DNA from 2 places in the uncultured Bradyrhizobium sp. genome. Region 2 is predicted to be linked to the other one. Evidence: predicted binding sites of a transcription regulator. Region 2 holds the regulator's gene; the other holds the start of a gene.
What was found. Region 2 encodes HrcA, which represses chaperone genes, less so after heat shock. Its sites were predicted from a motif close to GTTAGCACTCNCNNNNNGNGAGTGCTAAC; they were not measured.

Region 1 (7,631 bases), on a different contig from region 2:
AAGAAGGGCGCGGCTTGCGCCACGCCCTTTCCGCACTGGTTGATCGAGATCCCGGACCGGCGAAGCGGCGTTTTACGCTGCATCGCGCCGGGATGATGGCGTCGGATCAGAAATCCATTCCGCCCATGCCGCCGCCCGGAGGCATGCCGCCGCCCGCCGGAGAGTTTTTCTTCGGCAGTTCGGCGATCATGGCTTCGGTGGTGATCAGGAGAGCCGCGACGGAAGCCGCGTTCTGGATCGCCGCGCGCACGACCTTGGTCGGGTCGATGATGCCCTTCTTGACGAGGTCGCCATAGGTCCCGGTCTGCGAGTCGAACCCGTGGGTGTACGAATCGTTTTCCAGAATCTTGCCGACGATGACGGAGCCATCCTCGCCCGCGTTGATCGCGATCTGGCGCGCCGGGAACGACAGCGCCTTGCGCACGATCTCGACGCCGGTCTTCTGGTCGTCGTTGGCGGTCTTGACGCGCTTGAGCTGTTCGGAGGCGCGCAACAGAGCGACGCCGCCGCCCGGTACGATGCCTTCTTCAACCGCCGCACGGGTTGCATGCATCGCGTCATCCACGCGATCCTTGCGCTCCTTCACCTCGACTTCGGTAGCGCCACCGACGCGGATCACCGCGACGCCGCCGGCGAGCTTGGCGAGACGCTCCTGCAGCTTCTCGCGGTCATAGTCCGAGGTGGTTTCCTCGATCTGCGCCTTGATCTGCGCCACCCGCGCTTCGATGTCGGTCTTCTTGCCGGCGCCGTTGACGATGGTGGTGTTTTCCTTGTCGATCATCACTTTCTTGGCACGGCCGAGCATGGCCAGCGTGACGTTTTCCATCTTGATGCCGAGATCTTCCGAGATCGCTTGGCCACCGGTCAGCACCGCGATGTCCTGCAACATGGCCTTGCGGCGATCGCCGAAGCCCGGCGCCTTGACGGCTGCAACCTTGAGGCCGCCGCGCAGACGGTTGACGACGAGGGTAGCAAGAGCTTCGCCTTCGACGTCTTCAGCGACGATCACCAGCGGCTTGCCGGTCTGCACCACGGCTTCCAAGAGCGGAAGCAGTTCGTTGAGGTTGGAGAGCTTCTTCTCGTTGATCAGGATGTAGGCATCGTCGAACTCGACGCGCATCTTGTCGGCGTTGGTGACGAAGTAGGGCGAGATGTAGCCGCGGTCAAACTGCATGCCTTCGACGACGTCGAGCTCGGTCTCAAGGCTCTTGGCCTCTTCAACCGTGATGACGCCCTCGTTGCCTACCTTCTTCATGGCGTCGGCGAGGAACTTGCCGATTTCGGCATCGCCGTTGGCCGAAATGGTTCCAACCTGGGCGATTTCCTCATTCGAGGTGACCTTCTTGGAATTCTTCACGAGGTCGGCGACCACGGCGTCGACCGCCAGATCGATACCACGCTTGAGGTCCATCGGGTTCATGCCGGCGGCAACCGACTTGGCGCCTTCGCGAACGATCGCAGCGGCAAGAACCGTCGCGGTGGTGGTGCCGTCGCCGGCAGCGTCGGCTGACTTGGAGGCGACTTCGCGCACCATCTGGGCGCCCATGTTCTCGAACTTGTCCTCAAGCTCGATTTCCTTGGCGACGGTGACGCCGTCCTTGGTGATGCGGGGCGCGCCGAACGACTTGTCGAGCACGACATTGCGGCCCTTGGGACCGAGGGTAACCTTCACCGCATTGTTGAGAATGTCGACGCCGCGCAGCATCCTGTCGCGGGCATCGACGCCGAATTTGACTTCTTTACTAGCCATGTTGGGATCTTCCTTTAAAAACCGGTTCTGACGTCATGGCCGGGCTTGTCCCGGCCATCCACGTCTTTGTGCGTGGATCGAAGGGAAGACGTGGATCACCGGGACAGGCCCGGTGATGACGGCTCCCGTAAATTGCTTAAGCGGCCTTCTTCTTGGCGGCCGGGTAATCGGTGAGGACGCCCATGATGTCGCTCTCCTTCATGATCAGCAGTTCCTGACCATCGAGTTTGACCTCGGTGCCGGACCATTTGCCGAACAGCACGCGGTCGCCAACCTTGAGATCGATCGGAATAAGCTTGCCGGCTTCGTCGCGGCCGCCCGGCCCCACAGCGGTGATCTCGCCCTGCGACGGCTTTTCCTTAGCGCTGTCCGGAATGATGATGCCGCCTGCGGTCTTCTCTTCGGCGTCGATACGCTTGACCACAACGCGGTCGTGAAGCGGACGGAATTTCATGCAGTCCTCCTAAGTTTCTGAAGATATTGCGATTTCAATATTTGGCAGTCGATGCCAGCGAGTGCCAGCATACCGGTCACGACATAGGCCGAATGTTCCGGGTAAACAAGGCCTTGTAGCAAATTTTTTGGCACTCGACCATCGTTGCTGCCAACCTGCCAATGACCGACGACGCGGGCCGGGGCGCCACAGGTCAATGTTAGCACATGCGGTAAGCCGCTGCCAGTGCACGAAATCTCAACACATTATTAAACTTTTAGGCTTGTGATGGGTTGGTGTCGTGCGTCACATTTGTTCCATGAGCGTCTCTGCCGGGTGGCTCCCGGGGGCAGCCATCTCGTGAGTGCGCTCCAGCGATGGAGGTAGGCATGGTCTCGCGGGTTGGGGTTTCCGAGGACTTTCGGAAGCAGGTGCTAGGTTACGGGCTGACAACGGCGCAAATTCTGTATCGCATGCCCGATCATCCGTCGCTGCTGCAAACCTACGTCTGGCAGAATTACGATCTGTTTCCGAAATTTCCGGCGCTGAAGGACTTTCTCGCCTTCTGGGAAAAGTCGCTCGACGGTCCGTTGTTCGCCGTCACGGTCGCGCATTCCAAGCTGATCAAGCCTGCCGAGCTGCGCGCGGTGGATGGCGTGTTCAGGTTGCACTGAGCGACGCGCCGGTCTGCAAGCTGCGTCATACCCGGGCTTGACCCCGCGTATCCATCCATCTTCGAGTCGTTCGCTGATGGATTGCCGGGCCACGAAAGCTGCGATTTGTGCTAGACCTTCTCCGGCAACAAAAGGGGAGAAGGGCTGATGGCCAAACAAAAGCCGGCCTCAAGGGCCGTGGTCCGCGCGACCGCGCAGAAGAAATCGTCCGCGCCGAAGATCGCCGTCAAATCCACATCGCGCGAACCGCTTAAAACCATGCCGGGCGCAAAGCCGCATCGGTCGAAGCAGCGCATCGCCATCAGCCATTATCGCGAGCAGGATTTTGCACCCAACGGCCTGAGGGCCTACGCGCATTACCGCGACCTCGGCATTGCCGCTGCGACCGATGGCCTGGCGCAGGCGCATGTGATTCGCCTGATCGGCCCGTGCAATCCGGCCGAAGTCTCAAAGCTGCATTTCCACGATATCGAATTCCAGATGGTCTATGTGCTGAAGGGCTGGGTGAAGACCTATCTGGAAGGGCAGGGCGAAACGCTGATGAAGGAAGGCAGCTGCTGGACCCAGCCGCCGCGCGTCAAGCATCTGATCCTTGATTATTCCGACCGATGTGAATTGCTGGAAATCATCCTGCCGGCGGAGTTCAAGACGGTCGAACTTTCGACGTGAGATCCGCCTCGACCCGCCGTCCCGGCGAACGCCGGGACCCGTCTCCCGTGCCGTCTTATTTTGAGCATCCTGTGAGCCGCCGTTCGTCCCGTGCGATGGCGATGGTTATGGGTCCCGGCGTTCGTCGGTACGACGGTTGCCGGTGACCTTCGCCTATCGCGAAGACATCGACTGGCTGCGCGCCATCGCCGTGCTGTCGGTGGTGGCGTTTCACTTTGAGGCGCCGGCCGTTTTCGGCGGTTTTGTCGGCGTCGACATCTTCTTCGTGATTTCCGGATATCTGATCACCGGGATCATCCAGTCGGACCTGGAGCGCGGCACGTTTTCGTTTCCGCGGTTTTACGAACGCCGGGTGCGGCGCCTGCTGCCGGCACTTTATGCGATGGTGGCGCTGACGGCGATACCGTCATTGCATTATCTGCTGACGTCGGAACGGCTGGAATTTTTCCGCTCCGTTGCTGCCGTGGTGACCTTCACCTCCAATCTGTTTTTCTGGCTTCAGACCGGCTATTTCGATCATGCGGCGGTGGAGAAGCCGCTGCTGCACACCTGGTCGCTCGCGGTCGAGGAACAGTTTTACTTAGGCTTGCCGCTGCTGCTGTGGGCGCTGCTGCGCAATGTGCGAAGAGAGAACGCGCGCTTGCGTCTTTCACTTGCGCAGGGCGTGCTGAGCGTTGCTTCCTTCGCGCTGGCGGTCTGGCTGATGAAAACCGACCGCTCCGCCGCCGCCTTTTTCCTGAGCCCGCCGCGGGCGTGGGAATTTATGATCGGCGGCATCGTCGCGGTCGACGGCTTTCCGGTGCCGCGGAACGCACGGTTGCGGCAGATCGCGCGGGGTACGGCCCTCGTGCTGCTGGCGATTCCGATATTCTCGCTGCGGCAGGGCCCGGGTTTTCCCGGCGTCAACGCGCTGCTGCCATGTATTGGCGCTGCGATGTTCATCTGGAGCGGCATCGGCGTGCCGACGCAGTCGCGAAACCCGGTTGCACCGCTTAACGTGGTAAAGTTCTTCGGCCGGATTTCGTATTCGCTGTATCTCTGGCACTGGCCGCTGTTCGCCTTCGCGCGATTTTCCAAGACCAGCCTGGTGTTGAATGGTTTCGACAAGGTCGCGCTGTTTGCGGCAACGGTTGCGATCTCCTATCTGTCATGGCGGTTTGTCGAACAGCCGTTCCGCAGGGGGTCGCTGGCGCCAAGGCGCCGCACGGCGTTCGGCATCGCCGGCCTCGGCACGGCCGTGCTGCTGATCGCGAGCGCCTGCGGAGTCGTTGCCGGCCGGACGCCGTCGGAAACCGACCGCAGCGCCTCGAAGCTCGAAGCGTACAATACTTATGATTATCGGCCGCTATTCCGATCCGGCAGCTGTTTTACCCAGAGCTGGAGCACGTTCGACGAAAAATGCCTGACGCCGGTACCGGGCAGGATCAATGTGCTGCTGTGGGGGGACAGTTACGCCGCGCAATATTTTCACGGCCTCCGCAACTCGGCTGATCCGCAAAGCATGAACATTCTGCAGGCGAGCCAGGCCGCGTGCATGCCGACCCTGGCGGCGGCAACGCAAGGCGTTGCCTCGTGCAAGGATTTTGCCGCGCGGATGGAGACGTTCTTCAAAGACAGCAGGCCGGACCTCGTCATCGTCTCCGCCGACTGGCTGGAATACGCCCGCGGGCCGCGCTTCGACGGCATGATTGCGGATCTCAAACATACCATCGCCGAACTCACCGGGCGCGGCATTGCCATGGTGCTGCTCGGTCCGCCCGTGCAATTCCGAAGCCGGCTGCCGTCGATGCTGATGCGGGCGCAGCTTCGCGGCGTCGATCTGCGCGCCGATGATTTTGTGCTGCCGGACATTTTCGCGCTGGATGCGCGGATGAGATCGGCGCTCTCGCCGCGCGAGAAATTCGCTTATATATCGGTCGTCAACGCGGTCTGCCCGGCGCGGCAATGCCCGCTCACGATCGGCGGAGACGTTCCGCTGGCGTGGGACCACGCGCATCTGACGGCGGAGGGGTCGGAGTATGTGGTGGGCAGGATTGCGTCGATGCTTGGGCTCAAGCAATGACTTTCAGCTCTTGATGCCCGGGCTTCCACGTCTTGCTTCTCTTCTCGCGGCAAAGCCGTGGATAGCCGGGACAAGCCGGGCCATGACGAATTAATTCAGCATCCCCACGATCGCCCCCATCAGGCACGTCACCAGCGTGCCCGATACGATCGACTTCAACCCGAGCGAGGCGATCTCGCCGCGCCGCTGCGGCGCCATGGTCCCGAGGCCGCCGATCATGATGCCGAGACTGCCGAAATTGGCGAAGCCGCACATCGCATACAGCATGATCAGCCGCGCGCGCGGGTCGAGCGCGCCGGGGTCGAGTTTTGCCAGTTCCACATAGGCGATCAGTTCATTCAGCACGGTCTTGATGCCCATCAGGCTGCCCGCGGTGGCGGCTTGCGTCCATTGCACGCCCATCAGCCAGCACACCGGCGCCATGGCATAGCCGAGCATGCGTTGCAGCGAGATCGCGGCGCCTGCGATATTCGGCAGCCGGCCAAGAATCGCGTTAGCCAAATGCACCAACGCCACCAGCACGATCAGCATTGCGACAATATTGAGCAGCAGTTCGAGTCCGGCTGCGGTGCCCTTGACGATCGCGTCCATGGTGCTGGAAGCGTGCAGGTCGGGATCGTCGAGCGCGCCGCCGGTATGCTTGCCGGTGGCTTCCGGTACCATGATCAGGCTGATCAGGATCGCCGCCGGCGCTGACACTACCGAGGCGATCACGAAATGCGCGGCGGCATCCTGGATAAGAGGCGCCAGCAGCGTCGCGTACAGCACGAGCACCGTGCCGGCGATCCCGGCCATGCCGCCGGTCATCACCAGGAACAGTTCGCTGCGCGTCAGTTGCGCCAGATACGGCCGGATGAACAGCGGCGCCTCCACCATGCCGAGGAAGATATTGGCTGATGTAGACAGACCGACCGCACCGCCGATGCCGAGGGTGCGCTCCAGGAGCCGGGCCATGCCGCGCACGATCGGCGGCAGGATGCGCCAGTAGAATAACAGCGTGGTGAGTGCGCTCATGACCAGCACCACGGGGAGAGCCTGAAACGCCAGGATGAAATCTGCGCCGGGCGACTTGAGGTCGAACGGCAGCGTGCCGCCACCGAGATAGCCGAACACGAAAGCCGTGCCTGCGCGCGCGGCGGCGGAGATGGTGCCGACGGCGTCGTTGATGGCGGAAAATGCGTGCGCGACGAACGGCAGCTTGATCAGCACGAGCGCGGTAAGAAGCGTAACGGCAAGGCCGATCGCCGCCTGCTTCAGCGACACCGCGCGCCGGTTTTCACTGATCGCCCACGCGATTCCCAACAGCGCGAATATGCCGAACGCCGATTGCAGCTGCTGCATCCGCCCACCCACGATGTCGTCCCCGCGAAGGCCGAGACCCATACACCCGGTTATCAGTGATACGAAGGTGTCGGCGACTTGCCAAACAATAATCGCCGGTGGTCATGGGTCCCCGCCTTGGCGGGGACGACGGTGGGGTGTGTTGCGCGTCACCCGCGCCCGACGAACGGCATCTTGCTGGCCATCACCGTCATGAACAGCACGTTGGCGTCGAGCGGCAGGCTTGCCATATAGGCGACGGCGTCCCCGACCGCCTTGGCGTCCATGCGCGGCTCCTGTTTCATGCTGCCGTCGGGCTGCATCACCCCGGGCCCGTTCACCATTCGGTCGGTCATCGGCGTTGCGGCATTGCCGATATCGATCTGCCCGACGGCGATATCATAGGCGCGCCCGTCGAGATTGCTCGCCCGCGTCAGTCCGGTGATGCCGTGCTTGGTAGAGGTATAGGGCGACGAGAACGGCCGCGGCGCATGCGCGGAAATCGAGCCGTTGTTGATGATGCGGCCGCCGCGCGGGGTCTGGTCCTTCATGATCCGGAACGCGTGCTGGGTGCACAAGAACGGCGCGGTGAGGTTGGTGTTCACCACCGCCTGCCATTGCGCAAGGCTCAGATCCTCGAACGGCAGCGGCGGCGCGCCCATGCCGGCGTTGTTGAACAGCACGTCGAGCCGTCCATAGACCTCCATCACCTTGGCGAAAAGT
Region 2 (8,333 bases):
GTGATGACGCAGGACTGGCATACCGAAGGCCACGTCTCGTTTGCGTCGAGCCATGCCGGGAAAAAGCCGTTTGAAACGATCGATCTCAAATACGGCAAGCAGGTATTGTGGCCGGACCATTGCGTGCAGGGCACCGACGGCGCCGCGCTTTCGAAAGAGCTCGCGATCCCGCACGCCGAACTCATCATCCGCAAGGGCTATCACAAGGACGTCGACAGTTACTCCGCCTTCACCGAGGCCGACGGCAAGACCACGACGGGACTGGCGGGTTATCTCACCGCCCGCAAGCTCAAGCGTCTGTTCCTGGCCGGGCTCGCGACCGACTTCTGCGTGGCCTGGACGGCGCTCGACGCCCGCAAGGCCGGGTTCGAAACCTACGTCGTCGAGGACGCCTGCCGCGGCATCGACACCCAGGGCTCGCTGGCCAAGGCCTGGGCCGATATGGCAAAGGCCGGCGTCAAACGCATCCAGTCGGCGGACATCGTGGTCTGAGCGCCGATCCGAACCGGATCAGCCGGCCTGTTCGGCAGCGCCGGCCTTCGCACCCCCCTTGGAGACCGCGACGAGGGCTGGACGCAACACGCGCTCGCCGATCATGTAGCCCGCCTGCACCACCTGCATGACGGTGCCCGCGGGCACCGATGCGTCGGGCACTTCGTACATCGCCTGCTGGAAATTCGGATCGAATTTTTCGCCCGACGGATCGAATTTCTTGACCCCGTTTTTTTCCAGCGTGTTGAGCAGCGACCGCTCGGTAAGTTCGACGCCTTCGATCAGCGCCTTGAGGCCGGGATCCGCCGCCGCCTTGGCTTCGGCCGGGACGGCATCCAGCGCGCGCTGCAGATTGTCGGCGATATCGAGCACGTCGCGCGCAAATCCGGAAATGCCGTAGGTCCGGGCGTCGGAGACCTCGCGCGCCGTGCGCTTGCGCAGGTTTTCCATTTCCGCCAGCGTGCGTAGCATCTTGTCGCGCGATTCCGCGGCTTCCTTGGCCAGGGCTTCCACCGCGCCATCTTCCGGATCGTCGGGCATGATGTAAGGCTTGGAAACCACCGGCTCGGCGTCCTGCGCCGGTTTCGCCGGATTGTCGTTGTGCCCGTTGGGATCGGCCATCACACTGCCTTCTCGAAAATCTGTTCAGGTTGAATGGGGATTGCTGGGCCGCATATCGTGCTTTAGCGGCAGAAAATCAAGCGGAACCGGTCCGTCTCGGCGTCCGGCTACCCGCCCAGCATCTGGCTCACGATCCGGGCGGCGTAGTCCACCATCGGAATGACCCGCGCGTAATTCAGCCGGGTCGGCCCGATGACGCCGAGCACACCGACGATATGCCCCGCGCCGTCGCTGTAGGGCGCGATGATGGTGGAGGAGCCGGACAGCGAAAACAGCTTGTTTTCCGATCCGATGAAAATTCGCACGCCCTCGGCGCGTTCCGCGCGCCCCAGCAGGTCGATCACGCCGCGCTTGGTTTCGAGATCGTCAAACAGCAATCTCACCCGCTCGAGATCCTCCAGCGCGTGCAGATCCTCGAGCAGGTTGGCATGGCCGCGCACGATCAATTGCCGGTCGTCGTTGTCGCCGCCGGACCAGCTTGCGATGCCGGCCGCGATGACTTTCTGGGTAAGCAGGTCGAGTTCGGCGCGGTTCTGCGTCAATGCGGTTTCGAGTTCGAGGCGCGCCTCGGCCAGTGTGCGGCCGCGAATCCGCGCATTGAGGAAATTCGATGCCTCCGTGAGCGCCGACATCGGAACGCCCGGCGGCAGCGCCAGCACGCGATTCTCGACCTGCCCGTCTTCAGCGACCAGCACCACAAGCGCCCGCTCCGGCTCCAGCCGCACGAACTCGATATGCTTCAGCCGCGAATTGGATTTCGCGGTCAGCACCACCGCCGCCGCCCGGGTCAGGCCGGACAGCCGCGTCAGCGCCTCGCCGAGGGCGGCTTCGACCGATTGCGCCTTGCCGACGGAGACGAGTTGGGTCTGGATCGACTGCCGCTCCGGTTCGGTGAGATCGCCGACCTGCATCAGCGCGTCGACGAAAAACCTTAAGCCCAGTTCGGTCGGCAACCGCCCGGCGGAGGTATGCGGCGCATAGATCAGGCCGAGCTGCTCGAGGTCCGACATCACGTTACGGACCGAGGCCGGCGACAGCGGCACCGTGATCAGGCGCGAAATGTTACGCGAGCCGACCGGTTCGCCGGTCGCGAGATAACTCTCGACGATTTGACGAAAAATATCCCGTGAGCGCTCGTTGAGCTGGGCGAGCCCGGCATTCGGCGCGATCAGCCCGATCGGATCGTGGTGAGCCACTGGCACTCCCGCGTGCATGATCCGCCAAACGACGCACGGTTGGCGGGGATCATGCGCTATCTAACACTAAACTGGCCTCAATTTGTCCATCTCCGGGCGCAGATACAAGCCGGCATTGCGCCGACAGCTTCGGCCGGCCCTTGCCGTTGCCGCTTCCCGTCCCTAAAAGCACCGCGGCACCACCTTTTTCCTTAAATTACCGGAGGATTTCCCATGCGGCCAAGCCGCCGTGCGCCCGACGAACTGCGCGCCGTGTCGCTGGAACGCGGCGTGGTCAAATATGCCGAGGGTTCCTGCATGGTTAAATTCGGCGATACCCATGTGCTGGTGACGGCGACCTTGGAGGAACGGCTGCCGCCATGGCTCAAGGGCCAGGGCCGCGGCTGGGTCACGGCGGAATACGGCATGCTGCCCCGGGCCACGGTGGAGCGCACCCGCCGCGAAGCCTCCGCCGGCAAACAGAACGGCCGTACCGTCGAAATCCAGCGCCTGATCGGCCGCTCGTTGCGCGCGACCCTCGACCTCGAGGCCCTGGGCGAGCGCCAGATCACGGTGGATTGCGACGTGATCCAGGCCGACGGCGGCACGCGGACGGCCTCGATCACCGGCGCCTGGGTAGCCCTTGCCGACTGCATCGGCTGGATGAAGAACCGCAACATGTTCAAGCCCGGCACCAGCGATGTGCTGCGCGACAACGTCGCTGCGATCTCGTGCGGGATCTATAACGGCACGCCGGTCCTCGACCTCGACTATGCCGAGGATTCCGAGGCCGACACCGACGCCAATTTCGTGATGACCGGCGATGGACGCATCATCGAGGTTCAGGGCACGGCGGAAAAAACCCCGTTCTCGCAGGACGAATTTCTGGCGCTGATGGCGCTGGCGAAGAAGGGCGTTGCCCGGCTGGTGGATTTGCAAAAAATGGCGGTGGCGTGATTCGTAACCGGTCGTCATGCCCGGGATGCACACATCTCGCCGTCATTGCCGGGCTCGACCTGGCAATCCATCCGCTTCGAACGACTCTTTCCGAAGATGGATGGATACGCGGGTCGGGCCCGCGTATGACGAGAGGTGGGAATCCGGTAGGGACGAGCCCGACCATGACGGATTATAAATGCGCATGACTCAGCATCGTCGAATCACCGGCAAGCTCGTGATCGCGACCCATAATCCCGGCAAGCTGGCCGAGATGCGCGAACTGCTGGCGCCGCACGGCGTCGAGGCCGTCTCCGCCGGCGAACTCGGCCTCCGCGGGCCGGAGGAAACCGGCGACAGCTTTCGTGCCAACGCGCGGATCAAGGCGGTTGCGGCGGCGCGCGCCGCGGAGCTGCCGGCATTTGCCGACGATTCCGGGCTGGTGGTGGACGCGCTGGACGGCGCGCCGGGCATCTATTCGGCGCGCTGGGCCGGCGAAAGCAAGGATTTCACGGCGGCGATGACGCGGATCGAGCGCCTGCTGCAGGAACGCGGCGCCACCACGCCGCCGCAACGCCGCGCGCATTTCATCTCCGCATTATGCGTCGCCTGGCCCGACGATCATCTCGAGGAGGTCGAGGGGCGCGTGGACGGCGCGCTGGTGTGGCCGCCGCGCGGCGGCGCCGGATTTGGCTACGACCCGGCGTTCCTGCCGGACGGCCATAGCCGCACCTTCGGCGAAATGACCAGCACCGAGAAGCACGGCCTGCCGCCGATTGGCCTCGGGCTGTCGCATCGCGCCCGCGCCTTCGTGAAACTGGCGGAGATCTGCCTTGCTGGCTGACGCGCCAGATCAAACCGCGTCATGCCCGGGGTCGCGCCGGGCATCCACGTCTTTCCTTGCCGTCTTCACGGCAAGACGTGGATGGCCGGGACACGCCCGGCCATGACCGTCTCTTCGGCAAATACTGCTTTTGGCGTTTATGTGCACTGGCCGTTCTGCCTGTCGAAATGCCCGTACTGCGATTTCAACAGCCATGTGCGCCATGCAGCCATAGACGAGGCGCGGTTTGCACGCGCCTTTGCGCGCGAGATCGAAACCACGGCGGCGCGGACGCACGGCCGCGAGGTGTCGTCGATCTTTCTCGGCGGCGGCACCCCCTCGCTGATGCAGCCGCGCACGGTCGGCGCCATCCTGGATTCGATTGCAAGGCACTGGCGCGTCGGGCCTGACGTCGAAGTCACCCTGGAAGCCAATCCGACCAGCGTCGAAGCTACCCGCTTTCAAGGCTATCGCGCCGCCGGCGTGAACCGGGTGTCGCTCGGCGTCCAGGCGCTCGACGATGCATCGTTGAAAGCGCTGGGACGCCTGCATACCGCGCGCGAAGCGCTGGACGCGGTCGCAATCGCGCGCGCGGCCTTTCAGCGATACTCGTTCGACCTCATCTACGCCCGCCCCGGCCAGACCCCGCAGATGTGGGCGGATGAATTGAAGCTGGCGATCTCGGAAGCCGCGGAACATCTGTCGCTCTACCAGCTCACCATCGAAGAAGGCACGCCCTTCTTCGGCCTGCACGCGGCGGGCAAGCTGAAGACGCCGGATGAAGCGATCGCGCGCGCGCTGTATGACGTGACGCAGGAGGTGTGTTCGCAGCAGGGCCTGCCGTCCTACGAGATTTCCAATCATGCGCGCATTGGCGCCGAGTGCAGGCACAACCTCGTCTACTGGCGCGGCCAGGAATATGCCGGTGTCGGCCCCGGCGCGCATGGCCGCCTCGATATCGACGGATTAAGGCACGCCACCGCGACCGAAAAGCGTCCCGAGAGCTGGCTGATGCGCGTCGAGGCGACGGGCAGCGGCGCCGTTACCGACGATGTCTTGAACAGCGAAGAACGCGCCGATGAATTCTTGCTGATGGGCTTGCGGCTTGCCGAGGGCATCGATCCGCACCGCTACCAGGCGCTGTCGGGGCGGCCGCTCGACCCCGCCCGCATTGCGATCCTGCGCGACGAAGGCGCCATCACCGTCGACGCCGACGGACGGCTGCGCGTGACGCAAGCCGGATTTCCGGTGCTCGATGCCGTTGTAGCTGATCTCGCCGCGTAGCATGGGTGATTGCGCGCGAAGCGATCCAGCCTTGCGGGCGCAATAGCGCAGCGTATTGCGCCGCGCCGCCTGCGGAATGGCGGATTACGCTTTTGGCTGATCTGCCCTGCGGGCTTTTCTTAAGCGCCGAAACTTTTCGGCGAGCCGGCGACTGGCTGGCCGCCGCCCGATCCGACGCGCATGACGGCCAGCCCGCGTTCATTGGTGCCGTCGGTCCGAAACCGGAACAGGCCGTCGATGCCGGCAAAGCCCGATGGATTGGTCAGCACTTCCGGCGAAAAACGCTGGCCGCCCTGCGTTCGCGCCAGCGCGGCAACCAAGGCCACCGCATCGTAGGCCAGCGTCGCGGTACGCACCGGCTCGCCGCCGAATTTGGTTCGATAGCGGCCCGCGAAACTGCGGAAGCCGGCCGGATCCGGCGCGGCGTACAGACCGCCCTGCAGCGCAGGGCTCGCGAACACGCGCGGATTGTCCCAAAGCCCGGTGCCGAGAAGCTGGATGTTCTTCAAATTCGCGCCGGCCGCGGTCAATGCATCCGCGATTCCCACCACCGCGTCGCCGTCATCGGCGAGAAACAGCGCATCGGCCTGTCCGAGCGCCTGCGCCAGGGTCCGCGCCGCGCCGGCCCGATCGGCGCCGTATTTTTCGAACGCGGCGATGCGCCCGTTCCTGCGGCCCACCGCCTGCTTGAACGCAACCTCCACGACATTGCCGTAGGCATTTTCAGGCAGCAATGCCGCGTAGGACCGCTTTCCGGTGCTCGCGGAATATTCGATGATGCGGTTGACGTCGGATTCCGGGAGGAAGCTCAAGAGATAGACGCCGCGGCCGGCCACGCTCGAATCGGTCGAGAAGGCGATCATCGATACGCCGCGCGTGCGCGTCAGTTGTGCCGCCGCCGGAACCGACACCGCAAACAGCGGCCCGAGAATGATCTCCGCGCCCTCGTCGAGCGCCTGCTGGGTGCCCTGTTGCGCGCCTTGGGGGGTGCCGGCGTCATCCTTGATCAGCAACTGGACATTGGGGTTTTGAAATTCCGCCAGCGCCATTTCGGCGGCGTTCTTCATGGACTGCGCCGCCACGCCGGCATTGCCGGCCGCCGACAGCGGCAGAAGCAGTCCGACCTTGACCTGGCCGCTGCCCACCGCGAGCGGCTCCTGCGGCGGACCGGCCGGAGCGGGCTGGGAGCCGCCGACCGGATTTGAAAACGAGCTGAGAGTCTGCTGGACCCCCGAACACGCCCCCAGCAAAGGCGCGCCAAGAATCAGCCCGACCGCCGTCCGCCGGGTGGTTCCCGGACGCTCAGAATTGGGATTGCGCGGGCTTGCCATCGTGTCTTTCCATGGATCGACCCCCAGATCGATCCGAAACCAACCTGCAAACCATCTGGAAGGCAGATTCAGTCATATTGTCGGCGAATGGTTAACCAAAACAAAAGGTTTATGTTCATCGAAAGCCCCTGACGCAATGAAGCCGGCAGACCGCCCGCTGGTCGTGCGGGAGCAGGACGATTGTGGCGGATTACCCCGGTCCGCTCTAGACTGCATTATGCGCCCAAAACCTGCTTCCACAAACACGCCGGAGCATCCGAACGAGCCGGCAAGCCGCGCCTTCAGCGTGGCCGGACACCTCCTGACCGCCCCGAAAGCGGTTCCGGGCCTTCATCTGGTATCGACGCCGATCGGAAATCTCGGCGACATTACCCTGCGCGCGCTGGAGACGCTGGCCGGCGTCGATATCGTCGCCTGCGAAGACACGCGCATCACCCGCCGGCTCACCGAGCGTTACGGCATTGCCGCACTGCTCAAGCCCTATCATGAACATAATGCCGCATTGGCGCGCCCGAAAATCCTGGAGCGGCTGGCGCAGGGCGCATCGATCGCGCTGGTTTCCGACGCCGGCACCCCGCTGATTTCCGACCCCGGCTTCAAACTCGTGCGCGAGGTCTGCGCCGCGGGTCATGCCGTGATCGCGCTGCCGGGCCCTTCCTCGGTGCTGGCGGCGCTGGCGGTGGCGGCCCTGCCGACCGACCGGTTTTTCTTCGAGGGATTTCTGCCGCCGAAGGAAACCGCGCGCCGCGCCCGCATTGCCGAACTGGCGCGGATCGATGCGACGCTGGTAATGTTCGAATCCGGTAACCGCGTGCAGAATACGTTGCGCGATCTTGCAGATGCCATGGGCGAACGCGATGCCGCGATCTGCCGCGAATTGACCAAGCTGCATGAAGAGGTGCGGCGCGCTTCCCTATCGGAATTGGCGCGAACGGCCGACGCGCTGGAGACGCGCGGCGAATTCGTGCTGGTGATCGGCGCCCCGGCGCGGGCATCCGTCATGGCGCAGCACGATCTCGACGACCTGCTGCGCTCGGCGCTGCAACGCGACAGCGTCAAGGACGCGGTCGCTCATGCGGTCGAAGCGTCGGGCCGGCCGCGCCGCGAGATTTATGCCCGCGCCCTCGAACTGGCCAGGCAAAGCCACGCAGGGAACGGCGATGGCCAAGACTGACATCAGGACTGACGACAGCTCGCCTCCCGGGACGGCGACGGCAATCGCGGCGCCGGAACGTGTCGCCGCCTTTCGCACCGGCCTGTCGGCCGAAACCCGCGCCGCGGCCGTTCTGGTGGCCAAGGGCTATCGCATCCTGGCCAAGCGGTTTCGCAGTCCGTATGGAGAAATCGACATCGTGGCGCGGCGCCGCGATTTGCTGGCATTTGTCGAGGTCAAGGCCCGCGCCCGCCTCGATGACGCGGCCTATGCGGTGACGCCGCGGCAGCAGCGGCGCATCATCGACGCGGCCCAGGCCTGGCTGATGACGCACCCCGAACATGCGAATTTCGAGCTGCGCTTCGACGTCATGCTGATTGCGCCGCGTCGTCTGCCGCGCCATCTGTTGGCGGCGTTCGACGCCAGCCCCTGACCGATCGATCCAACCCGGACCCCCGCCTATGACATTGAACGTCGCCGTCCAGATGGACCCCATCGCGCGCATCAACATCCGCGGC

Region 1: the regulator HrcA is predicted to act here: its motif matches at 2,245-2,273, upstream of ACFE72_RS12790 (co-chaperone GroES).

What each region holds. Positions count from the first base shown of each region.
Region 1 covers NZ_CAXUNQ010000020.1:45,535-53,165, reverse strand. Annotated here, with positions in the region: gene groL (chaperonin GroEL) at 107-1,750, opposite strand; gene ACFE72_RS12790 (co-chaperone GroES) at 1,887-2,204, opposite strand; gene ACFE72_RS12785 (usg protein) at 2,573-2,857, shown strand; gene ACFE72_RS12780 (cupin domain-containing protein) at 3,005-3,526, shown strand; gene ACFE72_RS12775 (acyltransferase family protein) at 3,669-5,588, shown strand; gene ACFE72_RS12770 (NupC/NupG family nucleoside CNT transporter) at 5,679-6,929, opposite strand; gene ACFE72_RS12765 (SDR family oxidoreductase) at 7,079-7,631, opposite strand, start outside.
Region 2 covers NZ_CAXUNQ010000021.1:52,991-61,323, reverse strand. Annotated here, with positions in the region: gene pncA (bifunctional nicotinamidase/pyrazinamidase) at 1-492, shown strand, start outside; gene grpE (nucleotide exchange factor GrpE) at 511-1,113, opposite strand; gene hrcA (heat-inducible transcriptional repressor HrcA) at 1,221-2,309, opposite strand; gene rph (ribonuclease PH) at 2,523-3,245, shown strand; gene rdgB (RdgB/HAM1 family non-canonical purine NTP pyrophosphatase) at 3,430-4,068, shown strand; gene hemW (radical SAM family heme chaperone HemW) at 4,171-5,331, shown strand; gene ACFE72_RS13170 (penicillin-binding protein activator) at 5,451-6,662, opposite strand; gene rsmI (16S rRNA (cytidine(1402)-2'-O)-methyltransferase) at 6,880-7,836, shown strand; gene ACFE72_RS13160 (YraN family protein) at 7,823-8,248, shown strand; gene gshB (glutathione synthase) at 8,277-8,333, shown strand, end outside.